Regions from separate parts of the Streptomyces sp. NPDC046308 genome, predicted to be linked through region 2. Evidence: riboswitches for the same ligand, from Rfam matches in the RefSeq annotation. Region 2 holds a riboswitch; the other holds the start of a gene.
The links. A riboswitch is a leader RNA that binds a small molecule or an ion and turns the genes downstream of it on or off. The one in region 2 is predicted to bind guanidine.
Positions count from the first base shown of each region.

Region 1 (14,913 bases), on a different contig from region 2:
GCGCCCGGCCCGGCGCCGGCGCGAGGCGCTCAGCCGCGCGGAACCGGTCCGGCGCCCAGTTCCCGTTCGGCGACCAGCCGGAAGGGGTTCGGCGGGCGGCCGGTGAGGCGTTCGACGGTGTCGGTGGTGCGGTCCTCGGCCCCCTCGGCGATGGCGCGGTCCATCGCGGCCAGCATGGCGGCGAACTCCGGCGGGATCACGGTGGCCAGGCGGTCGCGCATGGCCTCGTAGGTCAGGGGGTGGTGGACCACCGGGCGGCCGGTGACCCGGCTGACGATCGCGGCGACGTCGTCGTGGCCGAGCGCCTCCGGGCCCGTCAGGACCAGGTCGGCATTGGGTGCCCGGTCGTCCGTCAGGGCGCGTACGGCGACGGCGGCGATGTCCTCGGCGTCGACGAAGCCGACCCGGCCGGTCCCGGCCGCCGTCCGGATGAGCCCTTCGGTACGGATGCTGTCGGCGTGCGCGTGCGTGCCGGTGAAGTTCTGCATGAACCAGGAAGGCCGCAGGACCGCCCACTGCTCGAACAGGCCGGGCAGCGCCCGGTGCACGGCCCCCACGGCCGGGCCGTCCTCGGGGATGGCCGAGGAGCTGAGGAGGACCGCGCGGCGTACGCCGGCGGCGCGGGCCTCCCGGAGGAAGGGCAGCATGACGGCGGCCGGGTCCGGGTCGCCGATGGGCGGGACGAGGTAGGCGCGGTCGACCCCGTCGAGGGCGCCGCCGAAGGTGGTGGCGTCGTACCAGTCGAAGCGGACCGGTTCCGCTCCCGGGAGCGGGGTGGCTCGGCGCCCGGCGGCCCGGACGCGGTGGCCGGCGGCGATGAGCTGCGCGGCGGTCCGGCCGCCGGTGGTGCCGGTGGCGCCGATGACGAGGGTGGTGCCGGTGGGGTTCATCGGGCGCCGCTCCCCGTGAAGTCCGTCCCGGGCGCCTGGACGGCGAGGGGGTTCCAGTAGTCGCGGTAGGAGGTGAAGCGTCCGTCCTGGACGGTCACGACGGCGATGTACCTCATGTCGAAGGGGCTGTCCGTCGCGACGAGGCGGCCCACGCCGCGCATCTCGACCACGATGGTCCCGGGGTCGGTGCTCTCGTGGATCCGCACGTCGGGGAAGTCGTGCAGGTCGATGTGGTCGGGGTAGTCGCGCATGTAGGCGGCGACGGCCTCGCGGCCGTCCAGCCGCTGCGGCCAGGCCGGGGGAGCGAAGGGGAACTCCATCACGCCGTCGTCGGCCCACAGGCCGACCCAGCCGGGGATGTCCTTGGCCAGGAGCAGGCGGAGGCTGTGGCGGTACAGATCCGCCGGTGTGGTGGTCGTGGGCATGGTGGTACTCCGTCCTGTACGATACGGACCGGTGGTCCGCTTCGTCGGTGAACGATACGGACCGTCGGTCCGCATCGCAACCGGAGGATCCCGTTGACCGAACAGCGCAGTCCGCGCAAGGACGCGGCCCGTAACCGGGCAGCCGTATTCGCCGCCGCCGACGAGCTCTTCGCCCACTGCCGCAGCCCCGAGGAGGTGACCATGGCCGACATCGCGGCGGCGGCAGGCGTCGGCAAGGGAACGCTCTTCCGCGCCTTCGGCGACCGCACCGGGCTGATCGGCGCGCTGTACGAGGCGCGGCTCGAACCGGTCAGGAGCGCCGTCGAGGACGGTCCGCCCCCGCTGGGGCCCACCACCGCACCGCTGCAGCGCGTACCGGCCCTGCTGGACGCCGTCCTGTGCTTCAAGCTCGACAACCGCCACCTCGCACTGGCCCTGGAGGGGACCGGCGCGGACAGTCCCTACCGGACGGCGCACTACGAGCGGTGGCACGCCCTGCTGCGGGACCTGCTGGAGCAGATCCCGGGCCCGGCCGACACCGGCTTCACCGCCCACGCGCTGCTCGCCGCCACCCGGGCCGACCTCGTCGCCTACCTGGCCGCAGACAAGGGGGTGCCGCGCGAGGAACTGCGCCGGCAGCTGGCGGAGTTCACCGCCGGGATCCTCGACACCCGCACCCGAGGGGGTGCGTCCGGCGCACCGTGATCCGGGCGCACCGTGACGCCGGCGCACCGTGACGCCGACGGCCGGGGTCGGGCCCTCGCGCCGTCACAGCCGCCAGTAGGTACCCGTACGGGCGTCGACGTGCACCACGTGCCGGCCGACGCGCACCACGTGGTGGTCCGGGCCGGACCAGGAGCCGGTGACACCGTCGGCGCCGAGCAGCGGGGTCCAGACCTCCAGGAAGGTGCTGCCGTCCGGGTTGGTGCCCCACTCGACGAGGTCCGCACCCTCCCGCCGGAAGGTGCCGGTGTCCTCGCCCGGCTCCCCCGTGAGGTGGTGGAAGCGCACCTGGGAGCCGTCGAAGGACGTCGTGCCGGCGAAGCCGCGGCTGTCGGCGTAGTACGGACCGGCCTGCAGCCACACCACTTCGCCGTCCTCGGTCAGGGGGCCGCCGTCGCGGCTGATGCCGCGCCGCAGCCAGGCACCGTGCTCGGGCACCGGGACGCCGGGTCCGCCCGGGACGGGCACCGCCGGCACCGGCTCAGGCGCGGTCATCGGCGGCGGGTCCGTCCACGGCCAGCAGCGTCAGCGGTACGTTGCCGCGCACGGCCTGCGAGTAGGGGCAGACCGCGTCCGCGCGGTGCAGCAGGGGCTGGAGGTCCGCCGCGCGCCATCCCGGCAGGCTGACGGTGAGCGCCACCGCGAGGCCGTAGCCCGCGGGCGTGTCCGTGGTGCCGAGCTGCACCTCGCAGGCGACGCGCGCGGCCGATGCGTCCGCCCCGAACTCGGCGGCGACCTCCGCGAGCGCGGAGGTGAAGCAGGCGGCGAAACCGGCCGCGAACAGCTGCTCCGGGTTGGTGGTGCCGGGGACCTTCCTGCGCGGCGGGGCGAGGCGGACGTCCAGGCGCCCGTCGTCCGTGCGGACGGATCCGGTACGGCCCCCCGCGGCATGCGCGGTCGTCCGGTACAGGCTGCTGGTGAGTGGCACGGTCATGGCGTTCGGCCCATCCTGCTCGACGAGACGCTGCCCGGGTACGGACAGCGTGAGGCGCTGCTCGTGCAGCACCTCGCGCGTCGTCGTGCGTAACCGGGTACGGCGCATCTCGTCCGGGGCCTCGAATCCGGCCGCCGGACAATCTAGCAACGCGGGCGGCCGGTCGGCGCCGCGCCCGTGGTGAAGTACCTCACCCGCCGCCGGCGCCGCCGTGATCCGGGGGCTGGGGCTGGGGCCGGGGCTCGGGCCGGTGCCGGACGCGGTACGCGCCGGGAGGCATGCCCTCCCACCGGGTGAAGGCGCGGACGAGGGCCGTCGCGCCGCTCAGGCCGACGAGGGGGGCGATCCGGTCCAGTGGCAGGTCCGTGGTCTCCAGCAGCCGCCCGGCCCGGCCGTGGCGGGCGGCGTCGAGGAGCGCCCGCCATGACGTGCCCTCCGCGTGCAGGGCCCGCCTCAGCGTCCGGACGCTGAGGTTGAGCTCCTTGGCGGGGCCCTCGGGACCCGCGTCCTCCAGCGCGGCGTGCTCCAGCCACCGCCGTACGCGCCCGGCCGCGGTCGCGCCCGCGGACAGCTGGTCCAGGAGCCGTTCCGCGTAGGCCCGGTGCAGGGCGTCGAGGGCGGGATCGTGGAGCGGGCGGCGCCGGTCCAGGTCCTCGTCGGCGACCGTGATCGCGTTCTCCGGGGTGTCGAAGGTGACGGGGCAGCCGAGGACACGGGCGTAGGGCTCGGCCGCGCCCGCACGCGGGTGGGCGAACGACACGGCCAGGGGCGCCCAGTCGTCCCCGGCGATCCAGCGGGCCGCCCGCACCATCGTGGCGACGACCGCCTCCACCTGCTGGGGGTGCATGGTGGCCGGGGCGACGGTCGGCCGGTAGCGGATCCGGCCGACGCCGCTGCCACGGTGCAGGGTCACCGTGCCCGCCTGGCTGACCAGGGGGTGGTAGCGCTCGGCCGCCCGCGCGGCCTCCGCGAGACTGGCGCAGGTGAGGACGAGGTGGCCCAGGATGTGCAGGCCTTCGGGCCGGATGCGGTCGCCCACGAGAAGCCCGGTGTGCGGGCCGGCGTCCCGGGCGTCGAGCACCGAGTCCCACAGGGCGCGCATCTCGCCGTACTCCAGCCGGTCCGTGGGCAGGGCCCAGGAGGCGGACGGCCCGTTTTCGCCCTCCGCCGTCGCGTTCAGGACGGCGAGGGCGTAACACGCGGTGACGGAGGGCGGCTCGGTGGCGGACACGGCCGCCAGTCAATGCGGGCACACCACCCCCGTCAACACCGTCCGCAGGACGGCCGCCGGCGGGCGGGCCGCAGCACGGGCCCGGGGAGCGGGCCCGCGGAGCGGGGAGGGAGAGCGGTCCGGGGAGTCAACGGATTGGCCGCCGGAGTCAATGACGGCGCCGCGGCCCGCTCCTAGGGTCGGCCTTCGGACACCGAGGGGATCAGGGGCCCGCGGAGTGCCGGGGAAGCCGGGAGGCGTGCTGCCCTGATCACCACCGCTCAGAGGAGTACGCCGTGATTCTCTTCCTGCTTCCCGCAGGCGACTACGACCCGACCGAGGCGGCGGTGCCCTGGGCCGCGCTGCGGGACGCCGGCTTCGAGGTGCGGTTCGCGACCCCCGGCGGGAAGGTCGCGCTCGCCGACCCCCGGCTCACGGACCTCGGGTTCTCCTGGCTGTCGCCCTGGCTGATGACCCGCCGCGCCGAACTGGCCGCCTACCGCCGCCTCACGGAGGACCCCCATTTCCTCGCCCCCTCCTCGTACGAGGAGTACGCGCGGTCCGCGGACCAGGACCCGGCCGCCGTCACGGGCCTCTTCGTCCCCGGCGGCCACGCCGCCGGCATGCGGACACTGCTCGAAGACGCCACCGCCCAGCGGCTGTTCGCCCGGCTCTTCACCCGGGGGCTGCCGGTCGGAGCCGTGTGCCACGGCGTGCTGCTCGCGGCCCGGGCCAAGGATCCCGCCACCGGGCGCTCGGTCCTCCACGGTCGGCGGACGACGGCCCTGACGTCCCTGCTGGAGCTGACCGGATGGAACCTCACCCGGCTCTGGCTGGGGCGCTACTACCGCACGTACCGCACCACCGTGCAGCAGGAGGTCACCGCGGCGCTCGCCGATCCGCGCCACTTCCTGGCCGGCCCGCCGCTTCCCTTGCGCGACACCGCCGCCCGGCCCGGACGGGGTTTCACCGTCAGGGACGGCAACTACGTCTCCGCCCGGTGGCCCGGCGACTGCCACCGCCTGGCGGCGGACTACCTGGCCCTGGTCCGCGCCCATGCGGCGGGAGCGGTGCACCGGGCAGCCTGACCCCGGCCTCCCCGCATCGTGCCCGTCGCGCGGGCCGGCGGCCGAAGACCGTCTCCGCACTGTCCCGAACGCCCTGGGCGCGTGCGGGCCGTGGGCCGGCGCAGGGGTGCCCCCGGCACGTGCGGCCCGGGGGCACCCCTCAGGGCCGGGCGCTCTCGAAGGACCGGAGCAGGTCCGCCGCCACGCTCAACGCGATCGTTGCGGGTTCCTTGCCGGTGATCCCGGGGATCCCGATCGGGGTCTTGATCCGGTCGATGGCGGCGCTGTCGTGGCCGCCCTCGGTGGCCAGCCGCCGCCGGAACCGCGCCCACTTGGCCGGCGAGCCGATCAGTCCGATCGAGCCGAGACCGTCGGTGCGCAGGGCGGCGTCGCAGAGCGCGGCGTCCTCGGCGTGATCGTGGGTCATGATCAGCACGTGGGTGCCGGGCGGCAGCTCCCCGAGCACCTCCTCCGGAAGCAGCGGGGTGTGGTGCACACGGATCTGCGCCACCGCGTCCGCGAGCACGCCCAGCCGCTCGTCGGTCAGCATGTCGGGGCGACTGTCGACCAGGTGCAGGTCGAGGTCGTGGCGCGCCAGGACGCGGGCCAGCTCCAGACCGACGTGCCCGACGCCGAAGACCGCCACCGCCTCGACCACCGGCAGCGGCTCCAGCAGGACGGTGACGGCTCCGCCGCAGCACTGCACGCCGTGCGGGCCGGTGACCTTGTCGTTGAGGGCGAAGTCCATCAGCTCCGGCTCCGGACGGGCCAGGCCGTTCAGCTCGCGCGCCCGGTCGATGGCGACGGCCTCGATGTTGCCGCCGCCGATCGACCCCCAGGTCTCGGTCCTTCCGACGAGGAGCTTGGCCCCGGCCCGGCGGGGCGCGTGGCCGCGCACGGTCGCGACGGTCACGAGCACGCCGGGCTCCCGGCGCTCCCGCAACCGTGCGACCGCGGCCACCCACGTCATGTCAGACATTGCTCAAGGCACTTGCTTCGGCCTGGGCCTCGCCGGCGCCGGGGGCGTGTCCGCCGTGCCGCGCACCGCTCCCGCGGACCGCTTCGATCGCCCAGTACACCGCCTCCGGTGTCGCGGGGGAGGCGAGCTCCACACTGACCCCGGCGGGCCCGAACTCCCCGGCCGCCTGCCGCAGGGCCTCCCGCACCGAGAACGCCAGCATCAGCGGAGGCTCACCCACCGCCTTGGACCCGTAGACCGCGCCCTCCTCGGTGGCGTTCTCCAGCAGCCTGACGTGGAACTCCTCGGGCATCTCCGAGAAGCTCGGCAGCTTGTAGGTGCTCGCGGCCTGGGTCAGCAGACGGCCGCGGTTCGGCCCGTCGCCGGCGTCCCACCGCAGGTCTTCCAGGGTCAGCCAGCCCGCGCCCTGCACGAAGCCGCCCTCGACCTGACCGATGTCGATCATCGGGGAGAGGCTGTCGCCGACGTCGTGCACGATGTCCACCCGCCGGATCCGGTACGCGCCGGTGAAGCCGTCCACCTCCACCTCGGTCGCGGCGGCGCCGTAGGAGAAGTACTTGAACGGGGAGCCCTGGAAGAGCTTCGCGTCCCAGTGCAGGCCCTCGGTCCGGTAGAAACCGGCCGCCGACAACTGGACCCGCTGGAAGTACGCGGTGCGCACCAGCTCGTCCCAGGCCAGCTCCCTGTCGTCGCCGAGGACGCGTGCGACACCCTCGACGATGCGCACGTCCGCGGCGTTCGCACCGAGCTGGGTGCCGGCCACCCGCAACAGCCGCTCGCGGATCTGCTCGCAGGCGTTCTTCACCGCCGCGCCGTTGAGGTCCGCCCCGGCACTGGCGGCCGTGGCGGAGGTGTTGGGCACCTTGTCCGTACGCGTCGGGGCCAGCCGCACCTTGTGCAGCGGGATGCCGAGCGTGGTCGCGGCCACCTGCAGCATCTTGGTGTGCAGGCCCTGCCCCATCTCGGTGCCGCCGTGGTTGATCAGGACCGAGCCGTCCTTGTAGACCAGCACCAGCGCGCCGGCCTGGTTGAAGGCGGTGAGGTTGAACGAGATGCCGAACTTGATCCCGGTGACCGCGAGCGCCCGCTTGGTGTGCGGGTGCGCGGCGTTGAAGGCCGCGATCTCCCGCCTGCGATCCGCGATGGCGGCGTCCTCCCGGACCTGCCCCCAGACGGTGGAGATCCGTTCGGGGTGCAGCACCGGCTGCCCGTACGGCGTGGACTGGCCCTGCCGGTAGAAGTTGCGCTCGCGCAGCTCCATCGGATCCAGGCCGAGCAGCGGAGCGCACCGGCCCATGATGTCCTCGATCACCAGCATGCCCTGCGGTCCGCCGAAGCCGCGGAAGGCGGTGTTGGAGACCTTGTTGGTCCTGGCGATGCGGCCGGCGACGCGGGCGTTGGGGATCCAGTAGGTGTTGTCGATGTGACACAGCGCGCGGGCCACCACCGGCTCGGACAGGTCCAGGCTCCAGCCGCCGTCCGCGGTCAGGGTGGCGTCCAGGGCCTGGATGCGGCCCTCGGCGTCGAACCCGATCTTCCACGCGGCGTGGAACCCGTGGCGCTTGCCCGACATGGTCAGGTCCTGGGTCCGGTTGAGCCGTACCCGGACCGGCCGGCCGGTCAGCCTGGCGCCGAGCGCGGCGATGGCCGCGAACCCGTGCGGCTGCATCTCCTTGCCGCCGAAGCCGCCACCCATCCGCAGACACTGCACGGTCACCTCGTGGCTGTGCAGGCCGAGGACGTGCGCGACGATCTCCTGCGTCTCCGAAGGGTGCTGGGTGCTGCTCTGGACGAACATCTGCCCGTTCTCGTCGACGAGGGCCAGCGCCGCGTGCGTCTCGAGATAGAAGTGTTCCTGGTCGGAGAACTGGAACTCGCCGGTGAACACGTGCGCGGAGTCGGCGAAGCCGGCGTCGACGTCACCGGTCACCATCACGGGCCGGGCGCCGTGGAAGCTCTCCGCCGCGATCGCCTCCGCCAGCGTGATCACGGAGGGCTTCTCGTCGAGTTCCACCTCGACGGCCGCCGCCCCGAGCCGGGCCGCCTCCAGGGTCTCGCCGAGCACCCAGGCGACGGCGTGGCCGTGGAACATGACCTCGTCGGGGAAGAGCGGCTCGTCGTGCTTCATCCCGGCGTCGTTGACGCCGGGTACGTCGGCACCCGTCAGTACGCGGACCACGCCGGGCACGGCGAGCGCGGGCCCGGTGTGCAGCGCGGTGATCCGGCCGTGGGCCTTCATGACCTGGACCGGGTGGGCGTGCAGGACGTCCTTGGTGCGGTGGGAGAGGTCGTCGGTGTAGAGCGCGGCGCCGGTGACGTGCAGGTTCGCGCTCTCGTGGGGCATCGAAAGGCCGACGACGGGCTTTTCGGGGCGTTCGGACAACTGGCTCATGACGACACCGCCTCGGTGGTTCGCGCGTACATCTTCAGCAGGCTCTGGCCGAGCATCGCGGAGCGGTAGCCGGCGCTGGCGCGGTGATCGTCCAGGGGAGTGCCCTGGGCGCGCAGCACCCGGGCAGCGGCCTCGACGGTCTCCGCAGTCCACGGCTCGCCCTCCAGGGCCGCCTCGGCCGCGAGGGCGCGGATCGGGGTGGCGGCCACGCCGCCCAGGCCGATGCGTGCCTTGCGTACGGTCCCGTCCTCGATGTCGAGCGCGAAGGCGACCGCGACGCTGGAGATGTCGTCGAAGCGCCGTTTGGCGATCTTGTGGAAGGCCGTGACCGGCGACAGCGGCAGCGGGACGCGCACCGCGCGGATCAGCTCGCCGGGACGGCGCACGCTCTGCCGGTAGCCGGTGAAGTAGTCGCGGAGGGGGACCTCGCGCTCGCCGTCGGCGTCGGCGAGCACCAGCGAGGCCTCCAGCGCGAGCAGCACCGGCGGGCTGTCACCGATGGGGGAGCCGGTACCGAGGTTGCCGCCGAGGGTGGCGCTGTTGCGGATGAGCCGGGACGCGAACTGGGGGAACAGCTCTGCCAGCAGAGGGACGCTGCCGTCGAGGCGGCGTTCGATCTCCGTGAGGGTGAGCGCCGCCCCGATCTCGACGCGGTCGGATTCGACGCGCAGTTCGCGCAGTTCGGGCAGCCGGTCGACCGCGACGACGCAATCCGCCCGGCGGGAGCGGATGTTCACCTCCACGCCCCAGTCGGTGCTTCCGGCGACGACCACCGCTTCGGGCCGCTCGCGCAGCAGCCGCAGCGCGTCGGACAGGGTGCCCGGCCGCAGGAACGCGCGGTCGTCGCGGGTGTAGGCGGTGGCGACGGGTGCGGGCGGGGACTGCTCGCGGCGCTGCGCCAGGGGGTCGTTCTCGGCGGGCGCGCCGACGGCGAAGGCGGCGTCGCGGATCGGGCGGTAGCCGGTGCAGCGGCACAGGTTTCCGCTCAGCGCGTGCAGGTCGAAACCGTTCGGACCGTGCTCGGAGTGGGTGGCAGTGCCGTCGGCGGCCCCTGCCGCCTGCGGGTGCGCGCAGCGGTCGGGCCGGTAGTACTCGGAGGCCATGCTGCAGATGAACCCCGGGGTGCAGTAACCGCATTGGGAGCCGCCGCGGACGGCCATCTCCTCCTGTACGGGGTGCAGCGCGGCCGGCTCACCGGGCGCGCCGGCGGTGGCGAGGCCTTCGGAGGTGATGACCTCCTGGCCGTCCAGGGCCGCGACCGGGACCAGGCAGGCGTTGACCGCCACCCAGTCCGTGGGCTTGTTCACCCCGGGGCGGGCCACCAGGACCGCGCAGGCGCCGCACTCGCCCTCGGCGCAGCCCTCCTTGGTGCCGGTGAGGCCGCGCTCGCGCAGGAATTCCAGCACCGTGGTGTGGGGTGCGGCCGGTGAGATCGGTGCTTCTTTCCCGTTGACCGTAATAATCGCCATGTACAGGAGCTTTCTCTCTTCGTGGTCGCGGCTGGGCATACCGGAGCGCGACGGATCGGCACACAGGGAAGTGCCGTGGGTGAGGGCAGAGATGAGAAGGCGCCGGGGCCCGCGATCGGGCACTCCGGCGAGGGGGCTGTTCAGCAGCCGTGCGCTACACGACCCGGAGCCCAGGCGATCTGGTGTGCGGGGCGGGGCAGTTCGGAGAGGGTGGACATCCGGCCTCGCCTCCTTCCAGCAGCTCATGGGCGGGTGCCGACGAAGTTACGTTGCCGCTGGTTGATCGGTCAAGCGGCTCTGGGCCGATTCCACGAGGGCCGGCCGCCCGGTGCGGCGGGACTTCGTACGCGCCACCAGGTGTGTCCCATCGAACCCGCCGCCACCCTTCCCGTCACACGCCCTTCACGCAGCGTAGTGGCGCCCGGCCCTCCGCGCCACGTTCCGACTCGCCCGAACCGTCCCGGACGCGACAGCATGGAGGAAGAGGGCGCACCGCGGGACGTCCTCGGCAGGAGGCGACACGGACGGTGACCAGACATCGCTTTGCGTTCTGCGGGGCCGAGCTCGCCGCTGTCTACGTCGTCGCCGACCAGGACAGGGAACTCCATCTGGCCGAGCTGACCGGAAACCGCGGGGTCCTCTACGGACTGCCCGCGGTCCTCGCCGTGGCCGGCCATTCGCCCGCCGCCAACGCCTTCCGCTCCGGCCGCCCGCTGTGGCTGACCCCCAAGGAGCTCGCCACCTTCGTCGAGGAGGATCCCCACCACTTCCCCACCAGGGTCGGGAACGGCGCCCCCCAGTCGCCGGCCAAAATCTCGCTGGGGGCGCTCCCGCTGGGACACGGCGACCAGGAGCTCGGGTGCCTGATCGTCGCCGGCGAGGTCGGGGACGGCTTCAGCGCCGACGACCGCAGCCTCCTGGAGCTCTACGCCGATCAGGTGGCGGCCGGACTCGAATCGGTCGCCGCCCGCTTCGCCGGACGCAAGGCCCCGCAGGCACATCTGGGCCAATCCCTGGTGCCCGACCAGGGCGGCGCGTTCATCCTGGAACTGAGCACCGGCCGCATGGAGGCCCACGCGCACGTGCTCGACCTGCTCGGTCTGCCCCCCGAGCAGTTCGACGGGCAGGTGGAGACCCTGCTGGCCTGCGCCGTTCCCGACGACATGCCCGCGCTGATGGCGATCGTGGAGCCGGACCGGCTGGCCGCCGCAGGCGGACAGCAGCTGGCGTTCCGCATCCGCCGGCCCAACGGCGAGCTGCGCTGGCTCGGGCTGCGCTGCCGTGTGGAGCTGGACTCCGCCGGCGCCCCCCGGCGCGTCCTGGGCGTGGTGGCCGACGCCACCTATCTGCGCCCCAGCGCCGACGAGGTCTCCGTCGTGCAGCGGCTGTCGGCCACGCTTGCAGGCGCGGCGACCATCCGCGAGGTCAGCCGACTGGTGGTCGCCGCCCTGCGCGAGCCGCTCGGCGCCTGCCGGGTCGCGGTCGGCGAACTGGAACTCGAACGGCTCAGGGTCACCGCCCTCGATCCTCCCGAGCCCGACGCCTGGCCCGAGGTCTGGCGCTCGGAGTGGCGCTCCGAGTGGCCCGACGTGGCGCTCAGTGACCTGCCCACCCTGCAGAGCGCGCTGCGCGGCGGACACATGAGCCTGTGGCCGCCGGGCGCGGATCTCGAACCGGGCCTGCTGGGCGTCGGGCCCGGTGGTCTCGCGGTGCTGCCGCTGCCCGCCGAAGGCCGGATGATCGGGGTGTGCCTGGTGGGGTGGGCCACGGAGCACCGGTTCGGCCCCGAGGAACGGTCGCTGCTGACCGCCACCGCGGGGCTGGCGGGGCAGGCGCTGGTGCGCGCCCACGCACTGGACGCCGGGCACGAACTCGCCACCATGCTCCAGCGCAGTCTGCTGCCCCGTAAGCTCCCGGAGCTGCCGGGCGGGGTCGCCGTGGCCCGCTACCTGCCCGCGACGGCCGGCCTCGAGGTCGGCGGCGACTGGTACGACGTCATTCCCCTCGGCGACGCCCATGTGGCCTTCGTCATCGGGGACGTACAGGGGCACAGCGCGGGAGCCGCCACCATCATGGGCCAGATGCGTACGGCGGTCAGGGCCTACGCGGTGGAGGGCCATCCGCCCGACGTGGTCGTCGCGCGGGCCAACCGGCTGCTCGTCGGCATGGAGACCGACCTGTTCGCCACCTGCGGGTACGTGGACCTCGACATGGAGGAGGGCATCGCCCGGGTCGTCCGGGCCGGCCATCTGCCGCCGATCGTGCGCCATCCGGACGGTGTCACCGAGGAGATGGCGGTCGAGGGCGGGCCTCCCCTGGGCGTGCTGGAGTCAGCCGAATTCCCGATGACCGAGATCGGATTGCTCCCCGGGACCGTGCTCATCCTGCTGACGGACGGTCTGGTCGAGTCCGCCCGGCTGCATCTGGAGGAGGGCATGCGGCGGGTGTGCGACCTGGCCGCCGAGGCCGATCCGGTCGACGTCGGCGGACTGGCCGACGAGTTGGTCCTGCGCGTGGGCCGTCGCGACGACGACGTGGCGTTGCTGCTGCTGCGCTACGACGGCACCCAGGGCCGGCCGAAGCGCAGCCACTGGACGGTGTGGCGGCTGCCCAAGGCGGTCCTGCACGCGCGCCGTTTCACCGCGCGCACCCTGCGGGCCTGGGGAGTGGTGGAGGAACTCGACACGGCTCTGCTGATCGTGTCCGAGCTGGTCACCAACGCCATCGCGCACACCCAGGGCGAGGTGGGGATGGATCTGACCCTGTCGACGGACCGGCTGCGGATCGCCGTGAACGACGCGTCGCCGCGCAGCCCCGTCAAACCGGTGTCGCTGAGCTGGGAGGCGACCGGCGGCCGTGGGCTGCTCATCGTCGAGGCGACGGCGACGGCCTGGGGCTCCGTGCCGCTCAGCGGCGGCAAGCAGGTGTGGGCCGAGATCCCCTGGCACCGCGCGGACCCGGCTCGGTGAGCCCGCCGCCCCGGCGGGGCGGGCCCTGCTGGGAGCGTGCCGGGCTCGAAGCGGACCGGGGGCCTGGAAGCGGGCGTGCGGGCGGAGCGGCGGAGCGGCGGTCAGGCCGGCCCCGCCCTCCCGGGTGCGCGGCCCGTCGTACGGAGCCGCGCTACCCGGACACGCCGGACCGGGCGCCCGGGACGCCTCGGCGCTACCTGAGGGCCTCGAAGGAGGCGACCAGGTCGGTGGGGGAGGGCAGCGCGGATATGTCGGCCTGGATGGTGGCGGCGCCCTTGCGCAGGTCGTCGTCGGTGACGAGGCGGCCGAGCAGGTCGGCGTCCACGCTGTCGCCGCTGGCGCGGAGGGCGAAGCCCAAGCCGGTCGCGGCGTCGACGTTGATGAAGTGGTCGGCGCCCTGCGGGAGGATCAGCTGGGGGACACCCCGAGCGGCGGCGGTGAGCATGGTGCCCGAGCCGCCGTGGTGCACGATGGCGTCGGCGGTGTCCAGCAGCTGGGCCAGCGGCACCCAGGGCAGGGGGCGGACATTGGCGGGGAGGGTGCCGAGCGGGCTCAGGTCGGTGTCGCCCACGGCGAGCAGGAACTCGGCGTCCACGGAGGCGGCCTCGGCGATCACCCGGCTGACCGGGTCGACGCCCGCGAAGGCGGTCACCACCGTACCGAGGGTGACGGCGATCCGGGGCCGGGAGCCCCGGGCCACGAGATCGCGGGGCACCGTGCCGCCGCCGTTGTAGGGGACGTAGCGGACGCGCAGGCCGGTGCCGTCCCCGCCGAGGGAGGCGGGCACGACGTCGAGGACGGTCCGGGTCGCCGGGCCTTCGAGCCCGCGGGCCCGGTACTCGTCCGCCAGGACGTCGGCGAGCCTGCCGACCATGTCGAAGCCGGACATCACGCCGAAGTTGTGCACCACGGCGGGTATGCCGAGGGCCGCCGAGACCAGGGGTGCGGCGGCCTGGAAGGCGGCGTGGACGATGAGGTCCGGCTGCCAGGCGGTGGCGACGGCGAGCAGGCCGTCGATGGTGACCCGGCTGTGCTCCGCGAAACCGGCGGCGGCCTGCCGCTGCATGTCCTCCGGGCTCGTGCCGTCCGTGACGAACTGCGGGTCGGTGTTGTCCGAGGCGCGCCGGAAGGCATCCATCAGGGTCGAGCCGTCGCCGATCTCGACGGTGGGGACGCCGGTCTGCCGCAGCTGGTCGAGCGGGGCCGAACCGGCGAAGAGCACCTGGTGCCCGGCGGCCTGGAGCGCCTGGGCGGTCGGCACCATCGGGAACAGGTGGCCCGCCGCAGCGGGGCCGGTGAACAGTACGCGCACGGCGTTACTCCTAGCGTGGAGCTCCTTGATTCTTCTTCCAGATCTTCGAACGCACGTGCCGCGGCGTCAGTTTCCTCTGAGGTGGGCGAGTTTCAGCCGATTCTGAAGCCCGTGGGGATGCGAGTGCCCCCTAGAGTTGGCTAAGGCAAGGCAAACCTATGCATTGAGCAGGGCGGTGGCGGGATGGTGGAGGACGGCGCGGACGCGAGGCGTCCGCACGGTGAACTCGTCGCGGACGTGCTGGCGGTCCTGTGGGCGGCCGAGGGGCCGTTGACGCCGCAGCAGATCAACCTCGCGCTCGGCCGGGACCTGGCGAGGACGACGGTGACGACGATCCTGACCCGCATGTACGGGAAGGGGACGGTCGTCCGGACCCGCGAGGGCAGGGGCTTCGCCTACGCCGCCGCCGACGACGCCGCAGGTCTGGCGGCCGGCCGCATGCGCCGCGAGCTGGAGAAGGAGCCGCAGCGCGACCTCGTGCTGAAGCGGTTCGTCTCCTCCCTCTCCGGGGACGACGAGGAGGCGCTGCGGCGCCTCCTCCTG
Region 1 is NZ_JBVJFB010000001.1:575,629-590,541, reverse strand. It holds gene ACZ6JT_RS02730 (NmrA family NAD(P)-binding protein) at 30-890, opposite strand; gene ACZ6JT_RS02725 (nuclear transport factor 2 family protein) at 887-1,315, opposite strand; gene ACZ6JT_RS02720 (TetR/AcrR family transcriptional regulator) at 1,409-2,020, shown strand; gene ACZ6JT_RS02715 (hypothetical protein) at 2,084-2,533, opposite strand; gene ACZ6JT_RS02710 (Ohr family peroxiredoxin) at 2,520-2,972, opposite strand; guanidine-III (ykkC-III) riboswitch at 3,047-3,110, opposite strand; gene ACZ6JT_RS02705 (AraC family transcriptional regulator) at 3,163-4,203, opposite strand; gene ACZ6JT_RS02700 (type 1 glutamine amidotransferase domain-containing protein) at 4,479-5,270, shown strand; gene xdhC (xanthine dehydrogenase accessory protein XdhC) at 5,410-6,219, opposite strand; gene xdhB (xanthine dehydrogenase molybdopterin binding subunit) at 6,221-8,620, opposite strand; gene ACZ6JT_RS02685 (xanthine dehydrogenase small subunit) at 8,617-10,095, opposite strand; gene ACZ6JT_RS02680 (SpoIIE family protein phosphatase) at 10,617-13,058, shown strand; gene ACZ6JT_RS02675 (nucleotide disphospho-sugar-binding domain-containing protein) at 13,252-14,370, opposite strand; gene ACZ6JT_RS02670 (BlaI/MecI/CopY family transcriptional regulator) at 14,554-14,913, shown strand, end outside.
Region 1: linked by a shared signal. The riboswitch ahead of ACZ6JT_RS02710 (Ohr family peroxiredoxin) and the one ahead of ACZ6JT_RS17025 (DMT family transporter) in region 2 are both predicted to bind guanidine.

Region 2 (14,913 bases):
CAGCGAGGTGATCTCGGTCCGGTAGGTGGTGACGACATAGACGACCGCACCCTCGATCCAGCCCTCCAGCTTCGCCTGCAGCCGGCCGTCGGTGGCCAGCCGCGCGCCCAGGGAGATCAGCGAGGCGCGGACCCGCAGGCGCAGCTCGCTCTGCTCGTCCTCCGCCGCCGAGATGATCATCGAGCGGATCGCCGACCAGGCCGAGGCGATGACGTCCTGGACCTCGTCGCGCGCCAGGATCTCGGACTTGAGGCGCTCCACCCTCGCGCGCGTCTCCGTGTCGGACTGGAGGTCGGCCGCGAAGTCCCGCAGGAAGCGGTCCACCGCCCCGCGTGCAGGGTGCTCGGGCATGTCGCGCATCTCCGTGACGAAACGGAGCAGCTCCTTGTAGACGCGCTCGCCCACCTTGCGGTCCACGAACCGCGGGGTCCAGCCCGGGGCGCCGCCCTGCACCGCGTCCGTGATCGAGTCCCCGTGGGTGACCAGCCAGTCGTGGGCCTTGGCGCAGATCAGGTCGACGGCGCGGTGGTGGCCGCCGTCCGCGACGACCCGCCCCAGTGTCTTGCCGATGCCCGGCGCGATCTCCGCGCTCTCCGCGCGCCGGGTGATCGCCTCGCCGACGACGGCCTGCACGTCGGAGTCGCGCAGTACGGTCAGCGCCCCGCGCAGGGCGGCCGCCAGCTCGGCCGTGACCCGGTCCGCGTGGGCGGGCTCGGCCAGCCAGGCCCCGAGGCGGCCGCCGATGCCGAGGGCGTGGAGGCGGGCGCGGACCACGTCGGAGGAGAGGAAGTTCTCGCCGACGAAGTCGCCGAGGGTGACGCCGAGCTGGTCCTTCTTCGTCGGGATGATCGCTGTGTGCGGGATGGGCAGGCCGAGCGGCCGCTTGAAGAGGGCGGTGACGGCGAACCAGTCCGCGAGCGCGCCGACCATGCCGGCCTCGGCCGCGGCGGCCACGTAGCCGGCCCAGCCGCCGGCGCCCCACGCGTGCTGGGCGTACTTGGCGAGTACGTAGACCAGCGCGACCAGGATCAGCAGACCGGTCGCGATGGTCTTCATCCGCCGGACACCGTGCCGGCGCTCCTCGTCCGCGGCGTTGAACACGAACGCTCCGCGGGCGGGGGGTGCCACGGGTGGCGGCGTCGGGGCGGTGCCTCCGGCCGTGCTGCGGTTCTCCACGTGCTCCTGCCTTCCCCCGGGGGCGCCGGTTTTGTCTGCATAGCATCCGACTCCTGGGAGCCCCGAGGAGTTCCCGCCACACCCTTTCGCTCCCGCGGGGGCTGCGGTACGGGCGACCCGCGCGGCCTGCCGCTCCGCGACGGGACGCACGAGCCCCTCCGTCTCGCTGCCGCGCGAGCTGCGGTACGGGAGCTCGGCGGGCCGTAGGCGCGGGCCGACCGATCTCTTGCCCGCCCGGTACGGGGCTAACGCGCCCGGCCCTCGCCACGTCCCGCTGCCGCGAGCCGGAACCCTGGCCAGCGGTCGAAGCCCAGGGCCACGGTCCCGGTCCGCACCGGTGCCGCGACGGGACTGTGCCCCGTCGCGGGCACAGCCGGGAGCAGCCGCAGCCCCGGCGCGGCGGCACGCCCCGCCGGACTGACCCGTTCCGAGTCGCGGCCCCAAACGGCAGCTGCGGCCGGCCCGCAACACCAGCCGCCGTCGGCCGGAGCCACGTCGGCGACGGGGCCGCGCCCCCGACCCCACGCACCGTCGACAACGACCGCAAGCCCCGAGCCACCGACCAGCCGGTACCCGGCCCCTGCGGCCAGGCCCCGCGGGCCGGTCCCGGTCCGGTTCGCTGCCGCGACCCCCTCAGGCCTGGGAAGGTGTCAACCCTCGCCCGGCCAACGTCCTGCGGCGAGGAGCGCGCCCCGGCCCGGCGCCCCGGGGGCCTCCGTCACCGGTAGCGCGGTCCCGGTCCGGGATGATGTGGCTTCGGCCCGGAGCAACGGCTGAGCGTCGGCCGGCGGCGCCGCAGGTCCGCGGGAGGTGCGGCGCTCGGACTCCGGCCCCAGGCGGCGGGTCCCGGCCGGCACCGGGCCCTGCCAGGGGCCGCGCGGACCCTGTTACAGCTCTTTGCGGAGGGATGGGCCCTTGGCCGCCGTTTTGGGGGGCTTGACCTTGATTTCCACGCCGCCCCAGAAGGCGAAGCCCGTGATGACGACCCGTGGGGCGCCCGGTACGGACGGACCCGGGCTGTGGCGCTGGTCGAAGGCGCCCATGAAGCCGAAGCCCCGTACGTCGAGCTCCACCCCCGGCGGCACCGTGATCTCGATGCCGCCCATGATCGCGACGCAGTTGATCACCACCTCGCGCTGCGCGAAGTCCGCCTCGCGCAGGTCCAGCTCGCCGCCGCCCCAGAACGCCACCGCGTCGAAGCGCGCGGGCACCGTCCACCGGCCCTTGCGCTGGAACCCCGACATGACCGCGACCGCCAGCGTGGAGGTCCCCGCCCCGCCGATCCGCCCCGGCCACGGCGCGGCCGCCGATCCGGCGGCCGGCACGGGCTGCGCGGCCGGCCCCGCCGGGGCCGGCAGGTCCCGCGTCAGCGGTTCCAGTTCCGCGTACGTCCGGGACTTGTACGCCGCCTCCAGCCGCTCCTCGAATTCCTCCATGTCGAGCCGGCCCTCGGCGACGGCGTCCCGCAGACGCTCCGCCACCCGGTCCCGGTCCGCATCCGACGCCCTCAGCTCCGGCAACGGCTTCTCCGGCCGATCGTCACTCATGCGGACCAGACTAGGCAGAGTTTGCCGGGAGTTGTACGGGGAGGACCTGGGCCCGTCCCTGAGATCGACCCCGGTTTTCCCCTGACCCGGCCACCCAGCCGCCCGGCTGACCGTCGGCCGGCCGCCCGCAGCGTCAGCCGCGGCCCGCGTACATGCGCGCGATCACGTCCTCGATGTCCGGCTCCCGCACCGACAGGTCCACCAGCGGGTACTCCGCCGCCACCGCCGCCACCAGCGGGGCCGCCGACGTCCCCGCCGGGAACGCCAACCACTGCCGCGGCCCCTCCACCTTCACCACCCGCGCACCCGGCACCTCGATCGGCGCGAGCTCCCGCTCGAGGTCCACCACCAACGTCCGCTCGCTCACGCCCGCCGAACCCTCCGGACCCGCCGCGTGCAGACCCTCCAGCACCCCGTCGTACATCAGCCGCCCGTGGTCGATGACCATCACCCGCTCGCACAGCTGCTCGATGTCCTGGAGGTCGTGCGTGGTCAGCAGCACCGTCGTCCCGAGCTCCTCGTTCAACTGCCGCAGGAAGCCCCGTACCTTCGCCTTGCTCACCACGTCGAGCCCGATCGTCGGCTCGTCCAGGTACAGCACCTCCGGATCGTGCAGCAGCGCCGCCGCGATGTCCCCGCGCATCCGCTGCCCGAGCGACAGCTGCCGTACCGGTACGTCGAGCAGCTCGGCCAGGTCCAGCCGGTCCACGCAGCGTTCCAGGTTCTCCGCGAACCGCGCCGCCGGGATCCGGTACATCCGCCGCATCAGCCCGTACGAGTCCTTCAGCGGCAGGTCCCACCACAGCGTGGTGCGCTGCCCGAAGACCACCCCGATCCGGTGCGCGAGGCGCATCCGCTCCCGCGACGGGTCGATTCCCGCGACCCGCAGCCGGCCGCCGCTCGGGGTCAGGATGCCCGTCAGCATCTTGATGGTGGTCGACTTCCCGGCGCCGTTGGGCCCGATGTAGCCGACCATCTCGCCCCGCGCGACCTCGAAGCTGATCCCGTCCACCGCCCGCACCTGGCGTTTCTCCCGGCGCATCAGGCTCACCCGGCGCCGTACGTCGAAGACCTTCTCGACCCCGTCCAGCGAGATCAGCGCATCCGCGTCAGCCACAGCTAGCTCCCCGTGCTTCGGTACGAACGGACTCCCGCGCGCCACGCCAGCGACGCGGGCAGGAACACCACGAAGGCCACCAGCGGGCTCAGGTACGCGACCCACCCGGGCAGTCCCAGCGGATCGGGCCGCCCCAGCACGTGCAGCGCGGGCAGCCAGTTGACGAAGGCGAGCGGCACGATGAAGGTGACCCCGCGCAGCAGGTCCTTGGCGAAGATGCCGGGCGGGTACTGGAGCATCGTGCAGCCGCCGTAGGTGAAGGAGTTCTGCACCTCGGCCGCGTCCCCGGCGATGAACTGGAAGGCCGCCCCGGTCACCATCACCGCCGCGAAGATCGCCGCCCCGGCCACGATCATCACGGGCACCATCACGGCCTTCCCGGCCGTCCAGTCCACGTCCAGGGACCAGATCGCCCAGCCCAGCACCCCGAGCCCCTGCATGACCCGGCCCAGTCGGCGCAGCGCGAACCGGTCCGCCGCCACCTGCGCGAGCACCGGGACGGGACGCACCAGCATCGTGTCCAGCGAGCCGTCCCGGATCCGGGCGCCGATCCGGTCGGTGTTCCCCATCAGCAGGTCCGCCAGGCCCAGGGAGGCCGAGCAGGACCCGTACAGGAGGGCGACCTCGGGCAGCGTGAAGCCGCCGAGGACGTCCACGTGGGAGAACATGAGGTAGATCGTGACGAAGTCGAGGAGGGTGATCGCGGCGTTGCCGAAGGCGGACAGCGCGAAGGACGCCCGGTACGTCATCGTCGAGCGGATCCACATCGCCACGATCAGGCCGTAGCCGCGCAGCCCCTCCCGGACCTGCCGTACGCGAGCTGACCCGCCGAGCGGGCTCACCCCGGGTCCGGCCCCACGTGCCGACCCTGCCCCCGCCCCCGGTGGCGTCAACTCCCGCCCCGGCGGCGCCTCGACGGTCTCGACGGCCTCACCGGTCCCGGCGCCCACCGCCACGGCCACCGCCTCCTCAGCCTCCGCCTCCGCCTCAGCCACCCTGGACCACCACCTTCCGCGTCGCGGCCGACTGCAGCAGCCGCCCCGCACCCAGCAGTACGAGCGCCCACCCGGCCTGGAACCCCAGCGCCTCGGCCGCGCCCCCGGCCCCCGCGTGCTTGCCCAGCAGGACGTCCATCGGCACCTGGAGCATCGCCGACCACGGCAGCACGCGCACGAACTCGCCGAAGCCGCCCGGGAAGACGGTCAGCGGCAGCAGCATCCCGGAGAAGAAGATCGAGACGACGGTCGCCATCATGTTGATGCCGGACCCGTCCATCAGCCAGAAGGCCAGCAGCCCCAGCAGGTAGCGCACCGCGAAGCTCACCACCAGTCCGAGCACGACCGAGACCAGGAACAGCAGCCAGCGCAGCGGATCGGTGGGCAGCGCCAGCCGGAACGCCAGCGCCCCCGCCGCCAACGGGACCAGCCCGCGCCCCAGCAGCTGGAAGCCCGCCCGGCCCATGTCGGCGGCGAGCCACCACATCTGGAGGTCCGCCGGCCGGTACAGGTCGACGGCGATGTCGCCCGTGCGCACCCGCTCCTGGATCTCCTCCTGGAAGCCGCCCCCGATCAACGCCCCTGCGGCGAGCAGCGACTGGCTCACCCACACGAAGGTGAGGGCCTGCGCCTGGTCGTAGCCGCCGAGCCCGGGGCGCTCGTCCCACAGTGCGATGTAGGTGTACGCCACGATGAAACCAAAGGTGGTGTTGGTGAAGACCCCGGCCGCCGTCGCCGTTCCATACGTGGCGTACCGCCTGAATCCGCCTGCCGCGACCGCCAGGTAGAGACGCACTCTCCGGCGCACCGTATCCCTCCGTTTTCCACGTCGTTCCTACGTCGGCCAAAGCGCGCGAGCTTAGTGCGGAGGGGCGATCCACGCGACCGATTTACGCCCGTCCGGAGCGGAATCACCGGCCATCGGGTAGACACCATGAGGTACAGAAGTGGATATTTCGAACGGCGTCGAGGAGTCCTGGAGATGAGCGACCAGTCACCACCCCCGGGCTGGACCCCTCGCGACCCGGACACCCCGCCCGAAGCACGGCAGCCACGGGCGAACCATCAGCCCCGGCAACAACCGCAGGCCCGGCAACCGCAGGGCCAACCGCAGGCCCCCGCGCAGCCCCAGCCGCAACCCGGCCCGCCCGCACCGGGGAAGAAGCCCCGCCGTGAACGCACCGGCTGGCGCCGCCTCGTCCCCACGTGGCGCATGGTCCTGGGCGCCGTCCTGCTGCTGGCCCTGCTGATCGGCGGCGCCCTCGTGGCCGGCTACCTGCTGGTCGACATCCCGCCGGCCAACGCCGCCGCCACCGCGCAGTCCAACGTCTACCTCTACTCCGACGGCTCGCAGATCGCCCGCGACGGCGAGGTCAACCGCGTCAACGTGCCGCTCTCCCAGATCCCGCGGACCGTGCAGGAAGCCGTACTGGCCGCCGAGGACCGGGACTTCTACTCCGAACGGGCGGTGGACCCCAAGGCGATGCTCCGCGCCGCCTGGAACACCGCGACCGGCAAGGGCACTCAGTCCGGCTCCACCATCACCCAGCAGTACGTCAAGAACTACTACCTGGGTCAGGAACAGACGATCAAACGCAAGGTCAAGGAGTTCTTCATCGCGATCAAACTCGGCCGCGAGAAGTCGAAGGACTACATCCTCGAGGGCTACCTGAACACCAGCTACTTCGGCCGCAACGCCTACGGCATCCAGGCCGCCGCCCAGGCCTACTACGGCAAGGACGTCAGCAACCTCACCACCGCCGAGGGCGCCTACCTCGCCACCCTCCTCAACTCCCCCAGCGCCTTCGACGTGGTCGCCCACCCGCAGAGCCGCCCCCGCGCCCTCGCCCGCTGGAACTACGTACTCGACGGCATGGTCAAGAAGGGCTGGCTGTCCGAGACCGAGCGCGCCACGACGCAGTTCCCCGAGCCCGGCAAGGTCCGCGCGGCCGCGGGCCTGTCCGGCCAGCGCGGCTACCTCGTGGAAGCCATCAAGGACTACATCGTCGAGAACAAGATCCTCGACGACAAGACCCTCGCCGAGGGCGGCTACCGGATCACCTCCACCATCGACAAGCGCCGCCAGAGCGCCTTCGTCGAGGCCGTCGACGACCAGATGACCGGCAAACTCGACCCCGACACGCGCAAGGCGGACCGGCTGGTGCGGGCCGGCGGCGCCTCCATCGACCCGGCCACCGGCAAGGTCGTCGCCATGTACGGCGGCATCGACTACACCAAGCAGTACGTCAACAACGCGACCCGGCACGACTACCAGGTCGCCTCCACCTTCAAACCGTTCGTCTTCGCGTCCGCCGTCGAGAACGGCTCCCGCACCCAGGACGGCCGCCGGATCACCCCCAACACGATCTACAACGGCGACAACAGGCGCCCCGTCGTCGGCGGCCGGATCCGCTTCAACCCCGAGAACGAGGGCCAGGTCTCGTACGGCAACATCACCGTCAACACCGCCACCGACCTCTCCGTCAACGCCGTGTACGCGCAGATGGTGGTCGACGTCGGCACCGGCAAAGTCAAGAAGACCGCCGTCGACCTCGGCATCCCCGAGGACACCCCGAACTTCGTCACCGGCCCCGCCATGGCCCTCGGCACGATGCAGGCCAGCGTCCTGGACATGACCCAGGCCTACGCGACCCTCGCCGACCACGGCCGGCGCACCCCGTACACCTTCCTGGAGAAGATCACCAAGGGCGGCGACACGATCGGCCTGCCCGAGCGCACCCCCACCCAGGCCATCAGCCGCGAGGCCGCCGACACCACCACCTCCATGCTGGTCAGCGTCGTGGACAACGGCACCGGTACGGCCGCCCTCGCCGCCGGCCACCCGGCCGCCGGCAAGACCGGCACCGGCGAACTGGACCGCTCGGCCTGGTTCGCGGCCTACACCCCGAACCTGGTCACGGTCGTCGCGATGATGGGCCAGGACCCGGACACCGGAACCCTGCAGTCGCTCTACGGAGCCCTGGGCGAGCCCCGGATCGGCGGCGGCGGCTACCCGGCCCGGATCTGGGCCGCGTACACGAAGACCGCGCTGGAGGGCACCGACCCCGTCGACTTCGACCTGGAACTCCAGCAGGGCGCGGCGCGGCCCCCGCCGCCGCTCCCGGAGTCCAACCCCCCGCAGGACACGCCGGACGACGAACTCACGCCCACGCCACCGCGGCGGCCGACCCCGCCGACGGGCGGCCGGGACAACGGCGGCCAGAACCAAGGGGGTCAGGACAACGGGGGCCGGACGCAGGGCGGCCAGACGCAGGGCGGGCAGGACAACGGCGGCCGGAACAACGGGGGCCAGACCCAGGGCGGGCAGAACAACGGGGGTCAGGACAACGGCGGCCAGACCCAGGGCGGCCAGACCCAGGGCGGCCAGACCCAGGGCGGCCAGGACAACGGCGGCACCACCCAGGGCACCCAGGGGACGACGGGCACCCAGGGCGCCGACGGCGGCCCGGCCGACGGCCTGCGCCCGCCGCCCTCGGCGTTCCTGGAATGACGGCCGGCGCGGGCGGTCAGTGCGGCCCGGGCGGTCAGGGTCCGGGCGGTCAGTGTCCGGAGGTCACCTTCAGCCCGACGACGGCGACCAGCAGCAGACCGATGAAGAAGATCCGGGAGGCGGTGACGGGCTCGCCCAGCACCGCCATGCCGAGCACGGCCGCGCCGGCGGCGCCGATGCCCACCCACACCCCGTACGCGGTACCGATGGGCAGGGTCTTCGCGGCGTAGGACAGCAGCACCATGCTGGCGACGATCCCGGCGCCCGTGAACACACTGGGCCAGAGCCGGGTGAAGCCCTCGGTGAATTTCATGCCGATCGACCAGGCCACTTCGATCAGACCGGCGACGACGAGAAGAACCCAGGCCATGACGGCACCTCCGAGACATCGAGCGATACGGGGTGCGTCGTCTTGTCGTACCCGGTACGGCGCGTCTCGTCGGGTCTCCTCCACCGTAGCAAAGGGCAGCGAAAAGGGCCGGTGACGAAGGCCACCGGCCCTTTCTCGGCTCAGCCGGGGAGGGGGTGCACGCTCACAGGTACAGACCGGTGGAGTCCTCCGACCCCTCCAGCCGCTCCGCGGCCACCGCGTGCAGGTCCCGCTCGCGCATCAAGACGTACGTCGCGCCGCGCACCTCGACCTCGGCGCGGTCCTCGGGGTCGTACAGGACCCGGTCCCCGGGCTCGACCGTCCGTACGTTCTGCCCGACCGCGACCACCTCGGCCCAGGCCAGCCGCTTGCCCACCGCGGCCGTCGCCGGAATCAGGATGCCGCCGCCCGAGCGCCGCTCGCCCTCCGGCAGGTCGGACTTCACGAGCACGCGGTCGTGCAGCATGCGGATGGGCAGCTTGTCGTGGGTGGTGTTGTCGCTCACGCCCCGAACCTACCTGTCCGCGACCGCCCCGCGCCGCTCAGGGTCACGCGCGCCTGCGTCGTGCCGACAGGACAACCACACCGACCACACCCGCCGCGAGCAGGGCGACCGGCACGATCCGCTCGGGACGCGGACTGCCGTCCTCATTGCGCAGGGCGTCCCTCAGGTCCGTCACGACACGGTTCACCGCGGCGAAGGCCCGCCCGGCCGTGTGGTCGACGGTCGAGACGACCTTGGCCCGCGCATCCCCGATGATCGTCTTCGGGTGCACGCGCACGCCGATCTCGTCGAGCGTCTCGGCGAGCTGCTCGCGGCGGCGGACGATGTCCGCCTCGATCTGTGCGGGGGTCCTGGCTTCGGGCACCGCGCTGCCTCCGTCGTCGTGGTCCGGTGGGGGGTAGTCCCCGGTGAACAGTCTGTCAGCTTAGTCTCGGGACGTACCGATCCCCTCTTGAGGAGACTGTCCAGATGAGCGAGCGACTTCAGCCGGGCGACACCGCCCCCGCCTTCACCCTGCCCGACGCGGACGGCAACGAGGTCTCGCTCGCCGACCACAAGGGCCGCAAGGTGATCGTCTACTTCTACCCGGCCGCCCTGACCCCGGGCTGCACCAAGCAGGCCTGCGACTTCACGGACAATCTGGACGTCCTGGCGACGGCCGGCTACGACGTCATCGGCGTCTCCCCGGACAAGCCGGAGAAGCTCGCGAAGTTCCGCGAGAAGGAGCACCTGAAGGTCACCCTGGTCGGCGACCCGGAGAAGGAGACCCTGACGGCGTACGGCGCGTACGGCGAGAAGAAGCTGTACGGCAAGACGGTCACCGGGGTCATCCGCTCCACGGTGGTCGTCGACGAGGAGGGCAAGGTCGAGCACGCCTTCTACAACGTCAAGGCCACGGGCCACGTAGCCAAGATCATCAAGGACCTGGGCATCTGACCCACCCCACGCAGCGGCCCGCCCCCACCCGGCGCGGGCCGCTCCGCTTGTCGGACGAAACCAGCCGTGACCGTCCGCCACCCGCACCCGTTACTCCGTACGAGCGCCGCACGCGCGGTCGAAAACGGAGGGGCGACGATGCCGGTAAGCCCGTACACGAGAGAACGCCTCACAGAGGCGGCGAGCGCGTCGCGCACGCTGACGGAGGCGCTGGAGCGGCTGGGGGTCGATCCGAAGAGCAGTTCGCGTGACTACATACGCAGGCGCATGAACCGGCTCGGAGTGGACGTCTCCCACTTCGAGCGGGACGGAAACCGCTGGACACGCGCGGTCCTGGAGGAGGCGGTCAGCGCCGCCGGCAACATGTACGAGGTGCTGCGACGCCTGGGGCTCGACGCGGTGGGAGGGCACCACACCCACATCAGCCGCCGGGTCCGAGCGCTGGGCATCGACACATCACATTTCACCGGCCCGTCCCGTACGGACCGGATGCGGGACAACCATCGACGGCGTACAGCCGACGAGGTCCTCCGTGAGAACCGCACTCCGCACGCCGGGCGCACTCCGAACACGATGCTCCGGCGCTCTCTGCTCGACCTCGGCATCGAGGAACGTTGCGCCGATTGCGGCATCTCCGCAGTCTGGATGGGTGAACACCTCCCCTTGGAGGTCGACCACATCAACGGCGACTGGCGCGACAACCGTCGGGAAAACCTGCGGCTGCTGTGCCCCAACTGCCACTCCACGACCGACTCGTACCGAGGTCGGGGCAAGGGGCGGGTATGAAAAGCCAACGCCACGATCGGCCCTCACGAGAAGAACTGGCGCAGGCGATCACCAAGTCGGCCAGTATCGCCGGAACCCTCCGGGTGCTGGGATTCCCCGACCACGGCGGACAGCGTGCCCACTTGCGCAGGTGGATCGCAGAGGAGGGACACAATACGTCGCACTTCCTCGGCCAAGGGCATCAACGCGGCAAGGCCGGGACCAGACCGCTCAAGGCCGCAGAGGACATCCTCGTCACCCGAAGCGGAAGACAGCGAACAGGCACCGCGCTCCTACGTCGAGCCCTTCGAGACATCGGCACCCCGGACTGCTGCGCACGGTGCGGCACACCTCCCGAGTGGCGGGGGCGTCCCATGACCCTGGAGGTCGACCACATCAACGGTGACCGCAGCGACGACCGTCGGGAAAACCTGCGGCTGCTGTGCCCCAACTGCCATGCCATCACCAGCACCTGGTGTCGAGGAGGCAGCCGCCCCTCGACATAACCGATCTTCATCAACCGACCCAGCCGCCTGCCGCTATCATGGCAGGCGGCTAGCGGCGGTGGCGCAACGGCGACGCAGCAGACTTAGGATCTGTGGCCCGTGAAACGGCTTGAGGGTTCGAATCCCTTCCGCCGCACATAAACGGCCTGCGAATCAAAGGATTGATTCGCAGGCCGTTCTGGTGCCCGGACTCAGCCCAGGAGGGCGCGGACGAAGGGGATCAGGGCGCGGAAGGCCTGGCCGCGGTGGGAGATGGCGTTCTTCTCGGCCGGGGTGAGTTCGGCGCAGGTGCGGGATTCGCCCAGGGGCTGGAGGATCGGGTCGTAGCCGAAGCCGCCCGTGCCGGAGGGGGCGCGGCGCAGGGTGCCCAGGAGGCGGCCCTCGACCACGCGTTCCGTGCCGTCGGGCAGGGCGAGCGCGGCCGCGCAGAAGAAGTGGGCGCCGCGGTGCTCGTCGGCGATGTCGCCGAGCTGGGCCAGCAGCAGGTCCAGATTGGCCTTGTCGTCGCCGTGCGTGCCGGCCCAGCGGGCGGAGAAGATGCCGGGGGCGCCGCCCAGGACGTCCACGCAGAGGCCGGAGTCGTCGGCGACGGCCGGGAGCCCGGTGGCCTGCGCGAGGGCGTGGGCCTTCAGGAGGGCGTTCTCGGCGAAGGTGACGCCGGTCTCCTTGACGTCCGGGATCTCCGGGTACGCGTCCGCGCCGACCAGCTCGTGCGGCAGGCCGGCTGCGGACAGGATGGCATGGAGTTCGGAGACTTTGCCCGCGTTGCGGGTAGCCAGGATCAGGCGGCTGGGCGTCGAGGTCATGCGCCCATTATCCCGGGGTGCAGACCTTGGAGATCTCGCCGGCCGCGTCGGCGACGGGCTGGATGTCCGGGACGGTGTTGCCGCTCTCGATGGAGGCGCGGACGTTCTTGACCGCCGTGTTCATCGAGGTGATGGCCTTGCCCAGGTCGGCGTTGTCGGTCTGGTCGCCGATCTTCTTGAGGTTCGCCTCGATCTGGTTGAGCGCGTTCTGGGCGTCCTGGGGGCTGTTGCCCGCCTGGGAGACCGCCTGCTGGAGGTCGTTCGCGCCGTCGGTGATGGCCACCGCCGTGTTCGCGCAGTCCATCGCCGTGGAGATCGCGTCGCAGGCGGACAGGGCCGGGACGGTCAGTACGGCGGCCACGGCTATGGCCGCGATGCGGAGCTTCATGCGGTTCTCCCCCGGGAGCAGGATTTCGGATGCGTGGACGGGCGCACGGCTGTGACACCGTGCGCCCGTGTTGTGCTAGACGCCGGGCCGGGCCCGGCGGTTGCCGCCCAGGGAGCGGACGCCCGCCTACAGTTCGAGCGCGCCCAGCTGGATGGCTTCCAGGTCCGCGCAGCCGCCGGCGGCGAGGTCGAGGAGGGCGTTGAGTTCCTTGCGGTCGAAGGGCTCGCCCTCGGCGGTGCCCTGGACCTCGACGAAGCGGCCGTCGCCGGTGCAGACCACGTTCATGTCGGTCTCGGCGCGCACGTCCTCCTCGTAGCAGAGGTCGAGGAGCGGGACGCCGTCGACGATGCCGACGCTGACGGCGGCGACGGTGCCGGTCAGGGGCTTGCGGCCGGCCTTGATGAGCTTCTTCTTCTGGCCCCATGCGACGGCGTCGGCGAGGGCGACGTAGGCGCCGGTGATGGCGGCGGTGCGGGTGCCGCCGTCGGCCTGGAGGACGTCGCAGTCCAGGACGATGGTGTTCTCGCCGAGGGCCTTGTAGTCGATGACGGCGCGCAGCGAGCGGCCGATGAGGCGGGAGATCTCGTGGGTGCGGCCGCCGATCTTGCCGCGGACGGATTCGCGGTCGCCGCGGGTGTTGGTGGAGCGGGGCAGCATCGAGTACTCGGAGGTGACCCAGCCTTCGCCGCTGCCCTTGCGCCAGCGCGGGACTCCTTCGGTGAAGGAGGCGGTGCAGAAGACCTTGGTGTCTCCGAAGGAGATGAGGACGGAGCCCTCGGCGTGCTTGCTCCATCCGCGTTCGATGGTGACCGGGCGGAGCTGTTCGGGCGTGCGGCCGTCGATGCGAGACATGGCTCCGAGCCTAGTCCCTGCGGGGGAACGCGAGGACCCCGTCCGGGTGGTTCCGGGACGGGGTCCGCTGTGTGAGGCGTCCTAGGGGGTGCGGATCACATCATGTCTTCGATGTCGGCGGCGATCGGGTCGGCGTCGGTGCCGATGACGACCTGGATGGCGGTGCCCATCTTCACGACGCCGTGGGCGCCGGCGGCCTTGAGTGCGGCCTCGTCGACGAGGTCGGGGTTGACGACCTCGGTGCGCAGGCGGGTGATGCAGCCCTCGACCTCTTCGATGTTGTCGATGCCGCCGAGCCCGGCGACGATCTTCTCAGCCTTGGTGGCCATGTGTTTCTCCCTGAGTTCTACGAAGAACGACCTGCACGATCCGCTTTGTCACGGTAACGCACGGTTGGCCCATCTACACGAGCGCATGACCACTGCCTGCCGAATGATGACGATCAGCACCAACCTGCCCACAACTGGTCTACACCAGTGTGCCGCAAGTGGTGCGGCAGCCAAAAACGGGCCGGTCAGGGAGGACTCCGATGAGCGCGAGCATCTCCGAAGCAGCACCACGCCCGTCGTGGCGGAACAACCTGTTCCAGGGGCTGCAGAAGATGGGGCGGAGCCTTCAGCTCCCGATCGCCGTACTGCCCGCGGCGGGCATCCTGTTGCGGCTGGGTCAACCGGACGTCTTCGGCAAGGACGGCCTGCAGTGGACGGACGTCGCCAGCGTGATGGCGGGCGCGGGCGGCGCGCTGCTCGACCCCGACCTCGGCCTGCCCCTCCTCTTCTGCATCGGCGTCGCCATCGGCATGGCGAAGAAGGCGGACGGTTCGACCGCCCTCGCGGCCACGGCGGGCTTCCTCGTCTACCGGGGAGTGCTGCACCAGTTCCCGAACGAGTGCCCGGAGGGGAGCCGGAACATCGGGGGCGGCTGCCTGGGTCAGAACGACACCTTCGTCGCGTTCACCTACCAGAACCCGGGCGTCTTCGGCGGCATCGTCATGGGGCTGCTGGCCGCCTGGCTCTGGCAGCGCTACCACCGGGTGAAGCTGGTGGACTGGCTCGGGTTCTTCAACGGCCGGCGGCTGGTCCCGATCATCACGTCCTTCGCCGCCATCGCCTTCGCCGCGGTCTGCCTGTGGATCTGGCCGCCGGTCGGCGCCGGGCTGGAGAGCTTCTCCGACTGGCTGCGCGGTCTGGGCTCGTGGGGCGGAGGCATCTTCGGCGTCGCGAACCGTGCGCTGCTGGTGATCGGCCTGCACCAGTTCCTGAACGTGCCGATGTGGTTCCAGTTCGGGTCGTACACGGCGCCGGACGGGAAGACGTACCACGGCGACATCAACATGTTCCTGCACGGCGACCCGAACGCGGGCCTGTTCCTCACCGGCTTCTTCCCGATCATGATGTTCGCGCTGCCGGCCGCGGCGCTGGCGATCACACACTGCGCGA
Region 2 is NZ_JBVJFB010000003.1:697,497-712,409, forward strand. It holds gene ACZ6JT_RS16995 (DUF445 domain-containing protein) at 1-1,128, opposite strand, end outside; gene ACZ6JT_RS17000 (DUF1707 SHOCT-like domain-containing protein) at 2,064-2,723, opposite strand; gene ACZ6JT_RS17005 (ABC transporter ATP-binding protein) at 2,857-3,840, opposite strand; gene ACZ6JT_RS17010 (ABC transporter permease) at 3,843-4,682, opposite strand; gene ACZ6JT_RS17015 (ABC transporter permease) at 4,828-5,631, opposite strand; gene ACZ6JT_RS17020 (transglycosylase domain-containing protein) at 5,818-8,346, shown strand; gene ACZ6JT_RS17025 (DMT family transporter) at 8,396-8,716, opposite strand; guanidine-III (ykkC-III) riboswitch at 8,748-8,816, opposite strand; gene ACZ6JT_RS17030 (GroES family chaperonin) at 8,880-9,221, opposite strand; gene ACZ6JT_RS17035 (DUF3618 domain-containing protein) at 9,265-9,585, opposite strand; gene bcp (thioredoxin-dependent thiol peroxidase) at 9,690-10,157, shown strand; gene ACZ6JT_RS17045 (HNH endonuclease signature motif containing protein) at 10,296-10,943, shown strand; gene ACZ6JT_RS17050 (HNH endonuclease) at 11,297-11,428, shown strand; tRNA gene ACZ6JT_RS17055 (tRNA-Leu) at 11,481-11,564, shown strand; gene rdgB (RdgB/HAM1 family non-canonical purine NTP pyrophosphatase) at 11,620-12,234, opposite strand; gene ACZ6JT_RS17065 (hypothetical protein) at 12,242-12,622, opposite strand; gene rph (ribonuclease PH) at 12,749-13,474, opposite strand; gene ACZ6JT_RS17075 (PTS sugar transporter subunit IIB) at 13,570-13,803, opposite strand; gene ACZ6JT_RS17080 (PTS transporter subunit EIIC) at 14,004-14,913, shown strand, end outside.